DNA from 3 places in the Leuconostoc citreum genome. Region 2 is predicted to be linked to each of the others. Evidence: riboswitches for the same ligand, from Rfam matches in the RefSeq annotation. Region 2 holds a riboswitch; each other region holds the start of a gene.
What was found. Region 2 has a riboswitch for thiamine pyrophosphate ahead of FGL72_RS03340 (thiamine-binding protein). Riboswitches for the same ligand answer to the same signal wherever they lie in the genome.
Positions count from the first base shown of each region.

Region 1: linked by a shared signal. The riboswitch ahead of FGL72_RS00940 (ECF transporter S component) and the one ahead of FGL72_RS03340 (thiamine-binding protein) in region 2 are both predicted to bind thiamine pyrophosphate.
Region 3: linked by a shared signal. The riboswitch ahead of thiW (energy coupling factor transporter S component ThiW) and the one ahead of FGL72_RS03340 (thiamine-binding protein) in region 2 are both predicted to bind thiamine pyrophosphate.

Region 1 is NZ_CP042410.1:184,061-187,347, forward strand. It holds gene FGL72_RS00935 (ABC transporter ATP-binding protein) at 1-1,266, opposite strand, end outside; gene FGL72_RS00940 (ECF transporter S component) at 1,259-1,840, opposite strand; TPP riboswitch at 1,977-2,066, opposite strand; gene FGL72_RS00945 (dihydrolipoyl dehydrogenase family protein) at 2,183-3,287, shown strand, end outside.
Region 2 is NZ_CP042410.1:673,521-676,807, forward strand. It holds gene FGL72_RS03335 (FAD-dependent oxidoreductase) at 1-1,240, shown strand, start outside; gene FGL72_RS03340 (thiamine-binding protein) at 1,284-1,577, opposite strand; TPP riboswitch at 1,707-1,798, opposite strand; gene FGL72_RS03345 (DMT family transporter) at 1,965-2,897, shown strand; gene FGL72_RS03350 (6-phospho-beta-glucosidase) at 3,022-3,287, shown strand, end outside.
Region 3 is NZ_CP042410.1:1,420,506-1,423,792, reverse strand. It holds gene FGL72_RS07045 (vWA domain-containing protein) at 1-445, shown strand, start outside; gene FGL72_RS07040 (hypothetical protein) at 473-769, shown strand; gene FGL72_RS07035 (hypothetical protein) at 766-1,269, shown strand; TPP riboswitch at 1,330-1,420, shown strand; gene thiW (energy coupling factor transporter S component ThiW) at 1,527-2,051, shown strand; gene thiM (hydroxyethylthiazole kinase) at 2,048-2,827, shown strand; gene thiD (bifunctional hydroxymethylpyrimidine kinase/phosphomethylpyrimidine kinase) at 2,820-3,287, shown strand, end outside.

The DNA.
Region 1 (3,287 bases), 490 kb from region 2:
TAGTTGTTTTTGTGATTCAGCATCTAGTCCGGCCAGCGGTTCGTCAAATAATAACACTGGGGTACCTGTAATTAGCATCAACAAAACTTGCAGCTTTTTTTGTTGTCCACCAGATAGTTGATAAACAATATGGTCGCGAACATGTTTGAGATTTAAGCGTTGCAAGGTGGAAGTAATGACATCATCTGACCATTGTTTGGCGAAATGACTGGTAGCTTGCGCTTGTTTGAGTTCTTCTGCCATTGTCATTGCAATAAATTGTTGTTCAGCATTTTGAAAGATCAGGGCAACCTGACGTACATGCTGTGCAATACGGCGTTTAGCAATGTCTTGGCCTTGGTAGCTGATTTTACCACCATAAGGGTAAAGTTTGACTAACGCGGAAAAAAGAGTCGATTTACCTACACCATTTGGTCCAGTAATCAGGGTGCGTTTAGCTGTAGGAAAAGACAAACTTGTCTCATTTAGTAGTAGTCTGTCACCATTTGATAGGGAGACTTGTTTGAGATCTAAATCACCAGGCTGGGCTGCCGGTAATTTTGTATGAATTTCAGGGGCAATAGGTAACTGCGATAAAATATGATGGCTTTCTTCGGCATTTGCTACATGGAGTTGGCCATCAGACATCACAAAAATATCGTCAATGACATCAGCATAACCACTCCAATCATGATCAGCAATCAGAATGGTTTTACCTTGTTTTTGATAATCCTTAATTAAATGAATGAGCTGTAACCGTGATTGAGGGTCTACATTAGCAAAGGGTTCATCGAGTAATAGATAATCGCTGTCTGCTGCTAAGATAGCTGCTAAGGCTACCTTTTGTTTTTCACCACCAGATAATGTCATGAGGTCATGCGTGATAAATTCTTTCATACCGACACGTGCAAGTGATTGCGTAATAAGATTAGGTATTATTTGAGGAGAACGCTGTAAATTTTCCAGACTGAAACGCAATTCTTCAAATGGTGTTTTCATCACGAACTGGCGGGTTGGGTTTTGGAAAAGATAACCAATATGGTCAACGCGTTGATAAGGGACGATATCATGAATCGCATAGTTGTCAAGTGTTAGTTCTCCTGTCAGTTTACCACCACTAAATGTTGGATAAAGACCAGCAATTAATTTAAGTAGTGTTGATTTGCCGCTACCACTAGGTCCAACTAGCAAATTGAGACTACCAGGTCGCAACGTCATCGAGACGTTTTCGAGTACGGTGGTGTCTTGATAAGCAAAACTGACCTGTTTGACAACCAGATTAGCCACGATGCAAGACACCTGATTTTTCAATTAATTTTTGAATAGCAACAACTAGTACACCGCCAAAGAAAAACAATGAAATGAACCGTGTAATAAATAGGGCCACCAACAAACCAACATGATATGAAGCATAGCCATCACGGAATAATGACCAAATAAAAGTGATAATTGTACCAGTAATTGCTGAGGCGAAAATACCTCGCCAATGCCAATCTTTATAAGCTAAAGCGGCAAATCCGGCTTCACTACCCACACCTTGAACCAAGCCTGAGAGCAATGTTGCAACCCCCCATTGACCACCAAGCAACATTTCGACTGCTGAGGCAAAGAGCTCGCCTAATACACCAGCGCCAGCCTGACGAATTAATATGCTGGCTAGTGGCGCGGCCATCATCCAACCCCCGATTAATAAATCGTTAGCAAATGGGGCTAATCCCATGGGTGTCAAAGCAGCTGCTAGTATATTATAAACAGGGCCGAGGACCCAAAAGATAAAGCCAATAAACACCGCAACAAAAGCGAGCAGTAAGACATCGCGTAGCGCCCAATGGTGTTGTTTAGATTCTGAAACAGTTTGCATAATTGTTATGCCTCCATAAAATTTTTTGTAGTTTCTATTTTATGTCTGGCAAAGTGCAGTTATTGTGTGCTGATGCTTGAATTTTAGCAAATAAAAAACGCCTGGCAATTAGATGAGCCATGCGTTTGCTAAAATACACACTAAAGCGCAATGCTCCCTTCGCTGGTGCTAACCAGAGCAGGTTCAATGGGTGTTTCTCAGCCAAATGGCACCCCAGATTGTTAAATATAAAACTACACGTTAAACTTAACATAAATTGTGTAGATATGCAATTATTTTCATGAAAACGACCAGTATATTGACTTGACATTGCCTGATATAATATAAGTAACGAGGTAAATGATGGTTGAATATCAGTATGAAGTTGGTGTTATTGGCGCTGGTCCAGCAGGACTTGCAGCCGCTTTTGCCGCAAAAGCTTTGGGTAAAAAAGTGGTCATTTTAGAGCAATACTTATGGGGTGGAACCTGCCCAAATTACGGCTGTGATCCTAAGAAAATTTTGCTTGCAGCAGTTGAGAATATTAAAAGACAAAAAGCCTTACAAACGCGAGGTTTGCATGGCTATTCACAAATTAATTGGTCTGATTTAATGGCTCACAAACAGCGTTATGTTGATGCTGTGCAACCGCGTAAAATTCGTGGTTTGGATCAAGCAGGTATTGCGCGCTTTTATGGTCATGCCAGCTTTATCAATGAAGATACTGTTCGTGTCGGAGATTCTAAGGATACAATTAGAGCAAGTGATTGGGTTATTGCAACGGGTCAGCGACCGCAGACATTAAATTTTCCGGGATCAGGCTATACACAAAATTCAGAAGATTTTTTGAACATGCCAAATATGCCAGAAGACGTGACATTTATTGGGGCTGGTTTTGTGGGCGTTGAATTTGCAACAATTACGAATACGGTTGGTGCACACACGCGTATTGTTACTGAGGGGCAAACTGCTTTGCGGGCATTTGATCAGATATTGGTACAACAATTGATGACAGAGATGCAGGAAACAGGGATTGAATGGTATTTTAATGCTACTGTGTGCCGCATTGATAAGACTTTAACTGGTCGCTTGGTCGTTAAACTAACCAACGGAACAACATTTGAAACAGACCGTGTGTTTGTTACGGCTGGACGTATTGGCAATTTTGATCAGATGAATTTGGCCGCAGCTGGTGTGGCTTGTCAGGTGGCCGATTTGCCTGTTGATGAGCACTTACGTACCAGTAATTCCCATGTTTATGCTGTCGGGGATGTTGGCGGCTCACCAGTACCAAAACTTGTCCCAACGGGTAACTATGAAGGACGTTATGTGGCACAAGTGATTGCCGGAAAAACGAACGCGCCAATAAGTTATCCAACAACACCAATTGTCGTATTTGGATCACAGCACATCGCCCAAACGGGCTTAACGGTTGCCGCCGGTCGAACAGCAGGTTATCGTGTGATAG
Region 2 (3,287 bases):
GTCGTTTCTTTCTTGTGGCATTGCTTTAACAGTACAAGGTGAAGTAAAAGAAATCAATGATTTGTTCTATTCTTCGCCTGCTATACTTGAAGAAGCAGGTGCTAATATTCACATGAACCATGAAGTAACTGCTGTTGATACCATTAATAAAACAGTATCAGTCACTAACTTGGTGACAGGCGTATCATCAGTTGAAAGTTATGATAAATTAGTTGCGACAACTGGATCTTGGCCAATTATACCGCCAATTGCTGGGATAGAAGATCAACGTATTGTATTGTCTAAAAACTATACGCATGCGAAAGCCTTAATTAATTATGCTAATGATGATCGTATTAAGCGAGTGGTTATCATTGGCGGAGGTTATATTGGCACAGAATTAGTCGAAGCTTTCAATGTCAAGGGGCGTGAAGTGACGTTGATTGATAACCAGCCAACGGTGTTAAACCGGTATTTTGATCACGAATTTACTGAAAATGTCGCTGAATTATTTCAATCTCATGGTGTGGCTGTGGCAACCGGTAAAATGGTTGAAAGTTTTGAAAGTCAAGATGATGCGGTTATTGTCAAAACAAATGACGGGAATTTTTCAGCTGACTTAGTTGTGATGTCGGTTGGCTTCAAACCAAATACTGGATTGTTTGCGGGACAACTAGGTATGACTGGCAATGGCGCGCTATTAGTCAATGATTACATGCAAACAAGTAATCCAGATGTCTTTGCTGCTGGTGATTCAGTCGCGGTGCATTATAATCCAACAGGAGAGAATGCGTACATCCCCTTAGCGACAAATGCAGTACGTCAGGGAACATTAATTGGCTACAATCTTATGTCACCGAAAGTTAAATATATGGGAACGCAATCAACATCCGGACTAAAGTTATATGATTTAAATATGGCTTCATCTGGCTTGACTGCAGCCCACGCGCAAGAACTAGGAATCGATGCGGATAGCATCACGATGACAGATAACTTCCGACCAGAATTCATGTCATCAACGGAGCCAGTTTTGATGAGTATTACATGGGAACGTCAAACACACCGTATTTTAGGTGTACAATTGCAAAGTAAATATGACATTGCACAGTCTGCCAATGCTGCTTCAATTGCCATTCAAAATCGCATGACATTGACCGATTTAGCATTCGTGGATATGCTATTCCAGCCTTGGTTTGATAGACCATTTAACTACTTGAATCTTTTAGCGCAAGCAGCCCTAGATAAGGTTGAAAGCGAATAAAAAGCACACCTATTCTGCGGTGTGCTTTTTTTATTAATGTTTGTTAGCGATACTTATCTGTTTTTTCAGCAATTGTTAATACATTGCCATGTGGTGACATATTAATTTTACTGTAAATCATAACAGGAATATCGGTTATTTCTGCCGCAACAAGTGGTAAGGCCTTTAAAATAGTCATCAGTTGGTCATAATCGCCTTCAAGTGTGGTTTCGAAAGCGCCAACCTGATAAGCAATGCGTGTGTCATTAATATAATCAATAACGTGATCGACTATACGGATGACATCGGATTTATCGGATGTCATCGGTAATACTTGAACAGCTATGCTTGCGTTAATTTGTACCATCATACTTCTCCTTGGGTTCTATGCATTGAAATGGTGCAATAGAACATGTTAAATGAAGTCCTCCCATAAGCGACATTGAAATCCCACATCAAAATATTGAAGCATGATGACACAAAATTATTGATTGCTTCGTAATCTTCCTACGCTAGAATGAACTAGATCAGGTTATATGGGTATATCTCTCAGCCAATAAGGCACCCCAGATTACACGTTAATTGCGTTGTCTGTACTTCGACATTTTAGCATAAGATATGATAATGGACAATGAGATATGATTACTACTTGGCTGTGGATTTACTTTATCGTATAAGGCGCGTATACTGACTACTTATAAATTAACTTTATAGTAGTCATGAGAATATTTGGGAGTAGTAGGTTATGTTGTATTTTATTGGGTTATTTGCAGGTTTTTTATTAGCTAATCAAAGTCCTATCAACGCAAAACTGGGTTTTGTTTTAAAATCACCTTTGCGTTCTAGCTTGCTTTCTTTTACAGTGGGAACATTTTTTTTGATACTTATTTATTTTGTTAGTGGACAACAACAAGTTAACCTGATAAATGTGGCCTCCAATAATCCATGGTGGATATGGTTTGGTGGCTTATTGGGCGTTATCTTTTTAACGTCAAATATTTTAATGTTTCCGAAATTAGGTGCCATTCAAACCATTATCTTGCCGATTATTGGTCAGGTTATCATGGGTGTAGTGATCGATACTTTTGGCTTGTTTAATATGCCAATTGGGACACTGACGGTAACTAAGGTTATTGGTATTCTCTTGTTACTAGGTGGTATTTATGTGGCTGTTGTTCTTGCTAATCGTTTTGAGGTAAAACGCGAGAAAAAGCAATTGGGTGCTGATACTAATATAAATATCTGGCGTATGTGGGCCATTCTGGTTGGTGCATTTTCTGCCATACAACAAGCGATTAATGGGCGATTAGGCTATTTATTACACTCAGTAGTGGGTAGTGCTGTGATTTCTTTCTTTTCTGGGACAGTGGTCATTTTAATTGTTGTATTATTGAAAGAAAGGCGTTTATGGCCAAAAACAGTGCGAATAACTAAACAACCAGTGTGGTTATTTACAGGTGGGATTTTAGGTGCCTTATTTGTTTTTTCAACCGCTTTTCTTGTACCAAAATTGGGCGCTGGTATGACAGTTACGCTCAGTTTAAGTGGCTCAATCATTGGGTCGATAGTTGTCGCTCAGTTCGGCTGGTGGCAATCGTTAAAACAAAATGTTACACGTGTACAAATTATTGGCATTGCCTTAATGGTTGCTAGCATTGCATTGATTAAATTTGGTTAGTATCATGGGTTAACAACACGGGAATAGATTGACATATAAATGACTGACATGATAATATATAGGTATAAATGTAAGCGCTTACAAGAAAACATTCCTAGTAGTTATTGTAGAAAAGAGGTTTATTTTGAAAACTTTAAGTCACGATTTTCTGTGGGGTGGCGCTATCGCAGCACACCAGGCAGAAGGTGCATGGAATGTGGATGGCAAAGGTGTGTCAATTGCTGATGTTCTTACAGCAGGCGATGTGTCACATCCACGAGAAATAACAGATGGTGTGATAGCAGGAAAAAACTATCCAAATCATCATGGCATTTATTTTCATGATACTTATAAGCAAGATTTGCAATTAATGGCAGAGATGGGGTTTAAGGCTTTTAGAACTTCCATTGC
Region 3 (3,287 bases), 750 kb from region 2:
ATTTAACCGACGTCAAGCCTATCGTTTAGATTTGCCAGGAGAACTCAGTACTTATGCATTACAATTGATAATTTTTGTTGATAATTCTGCTTCGATATCTAATCACCAAGTGAGTATGATGTTGGCGCAAGTGGCACAGATTACGAAGCAGTTCGATGCAAATATACAAATATTTTCTTTTGATACAACAGTGCATGTTGTTAAGCGTATTAAACAATGGGTCAGACATGCAGGTGGGGGTACATCATTTCAATGTATCTTTGATATGCTTGTAGCAAAACACTATGAGCCAATGCGGACCGTTATCGTTATTTTAACCGATGGTGATGGTGAGCACACTGCTTTATCAACAAATTTTCATCAAGTATATTGGCTATTACCTCGTGGAAAGCGCTTAAGTATTAAGCAACCATTTGGAAAAATGATACCAATTGATTTGGCATAGGAGGTGAGGAAAATTTTAAGCGAACATATGGATAAAAAATTAGAGCCGATGGATTTACGTAGCTTTATTGATAAAGACAGTCGTTTCAGACGCGCCGAGGCAATATTGACAAATCAATGGGAGTCACTTTTATTAAATGATTCATGGGGCGTTAGTATGATGACGCAGGCTGATATAACCTTTGCGAAAAAGCTTGCTGCTGCCCATGTTATTAAACCTGAGGTTGATTTGACAACTTTTTCTGGTGTACAACACTTTATTTTATCTCATCAAGCACGTTTATCATCAAATGTCGTGAATGCGTTAAAGGAGCCATTCTTATGAAAATCAATTTAATTTTAACACCGGAACAAGAACCTGCAACATTACTTGCAATGCAAGCGCAACATGCAGACAACTTTTTTTATTTGGGTAAAGAGTCACAACTAGCTGGAACAAACGTCTTGTTGTTGGACGCTCCTGACTTGGTTGCGAAATTTCAGAGACCAATGTCTTTTGATAGTCGCATCGTTAAGTCGCCCATAGTTGGCGATGTGGTACATCAAATTGCTTTTCAAAGCAAAGAACATAACGATGAATTAATCAAGCAACTCGTGCCGAACCACGCAATTTTAGCGCAAAATAGTAATGGTAAAGCTGACTTCATGCTATGGACTTTTTGGCCGGATCACGATGCACTAGCTGATTTTTTAGCCAGTGATTTATTTGCACAAATGAAACACTTAATGAAAAACCCATATACTACAAGTTATAGTCGGGTGACCTCTGAATCACAATTATCATTGACGCAGCAAATGCGTGATTTTGATGATAAAACATGGTAAGCCTTAAATTGAATCTTGCATATCGTGTTAAGCTAGGTTACAATTATGCCATAAACTAAATAAACCTATCTGGGGTGCCTTTATTGGCTGAGAAATACCCATTGAACCTGATCGTGGTCATGCGCGCGAAGGGAGATACACTAATGGTACTAATAAAGCACGTTTTTTTGGTAGCCGTTACTTATTTCCAGCGTAAATAAGTAGCGGCTTTTTGATTGCTCATATGGTGGCATGCTAATAGGTAAAAGGAGTATGTTTTGGAGATAACAGTAAAATCGGGTAGCCATAAAACATTACGTCAAATCAGCATAGCTGGTGTGTTAACCGCACTATCGTTTGCAACGTCTAGTATTGTTGTATTACCTAATATGGCCCCTTTTCAACATTTTTTTAACGTTATTACAGCTGTACTATTAGGACCCTGGTATGCAATTGGTGTTGCCTTTTTAACAGGTGGCTTGCGGATGGTATTAGAAGGACGCCCAATTTTAGCTATTACAGGCGCGGTTTTTGGTGCAGCGCTAGCTGGTCTATTATATCGTCTAACGGACAACTACCTAGCCGCGGTTCTGGGTGAAATCGTTGGAACAGGCATTATTTCAGCTATTGTTTCCGCGCCAATAATGACTTGGCTTTATCATGTTAAAGTACCACATTTTTATTTTTATATACCGTTTTTTCTGCCAGCATCGGTTTTTGGTGCCATACTAGCTTATTTGTTTTTAAAAGCTGTGGCGGGCACAAAAATTTTGTCGCAATTGATTGGAGAATTAAAAATATGAAGTTATCAACATTAAAAGAAACAACACCTTTAGTATTTAATTATGCTAACTATGTGACACCGCAGTTTGTTGCAAATGCTGTTAATGTTATTGGTGGCTCGCCAATTATGGCACGAGAAGTGGCAGAGTTTTCGGATCTCGTTGCTGTCAGTGATGCCGTGGTAGTTAATACTGGTACCTGGCGACGAGCAGAGCTGCTTGAGACAGTAAAGCTGATACAAATTGCCAATCAAACAAAGACAGTAGTGGTTTTGGATCCTGTTGCGGTAGGTATACCGTCTAGAAGCGTTCCTGTTCAAGAGTTGCTCACAAATAGTAAAGTTGATATTATTCGTGGTAATGCTGCCGAAATTGCCTGGTTTGCTGGCATCGATTTTGCCAGTCATGGTATTGATGCCGTTGGATCAGGAAATATAGAGCAGATTGCACAGTTAGCTGCGAATAAAACCGGCGCAATTATTGCAATGAGTGGCCCTAGCGATGTTATTTCTGACGGTAAAACAACGCGTGTGCTACCAGTTAACGTACCATTACTAGCTAGCAATGTTGGTACGGGTGATGCATTATCAGCTATAATCGGAGCATTCAACGGTGATGAAATTTCTATGGACAACACTGTTCGTGCTATGGCTATGATGAAATTAGCTGGTTTAACAGCAAGCCACAAAGTAACCACACCTGGTTACTTTGCTAATCAGGTATTAGATGAATTATACTTATTATCAGAAAGCAAGCTTGAAACATTTATTGCAAAGGAGGTGAAAAAATATGAATGATACACCGCAGGCTATGACAATAGCTGGCACAGATTCAAGTGGTGGCGCAGGTATGACGGCAGACTTAAATACATTTTCAGCTCAAGGTGTTTATGGGGCAAATATTGTGGTGTCGGTGACGGCACAAAATACTTGTGGTGTTCAAAAAGTCCAAATGATTACACCAGATATGATTATGGCACAATTGTCAGCTGTTGCTGATGATTTGAAAATTCGTGCGGTGAAAACGGGCATGTTAGGCGATACGGCCACGGTTGAAACGGTGGCAAAAGCAATGACTAAATTTAACTTTGGGCCGTTAATTTTAGACCCTGTTATGGTTGCTAAAGGTGGCGCACAGCTATTAACTGATGAGGCTGTTTCAGCAGTGAAAACACTGTTGATGCCTTTGGCAACACTAGTGACACCGAATCTACCTGAAGCAGAAGTATTAACTCATCTATCAATTAAAACCACAGAT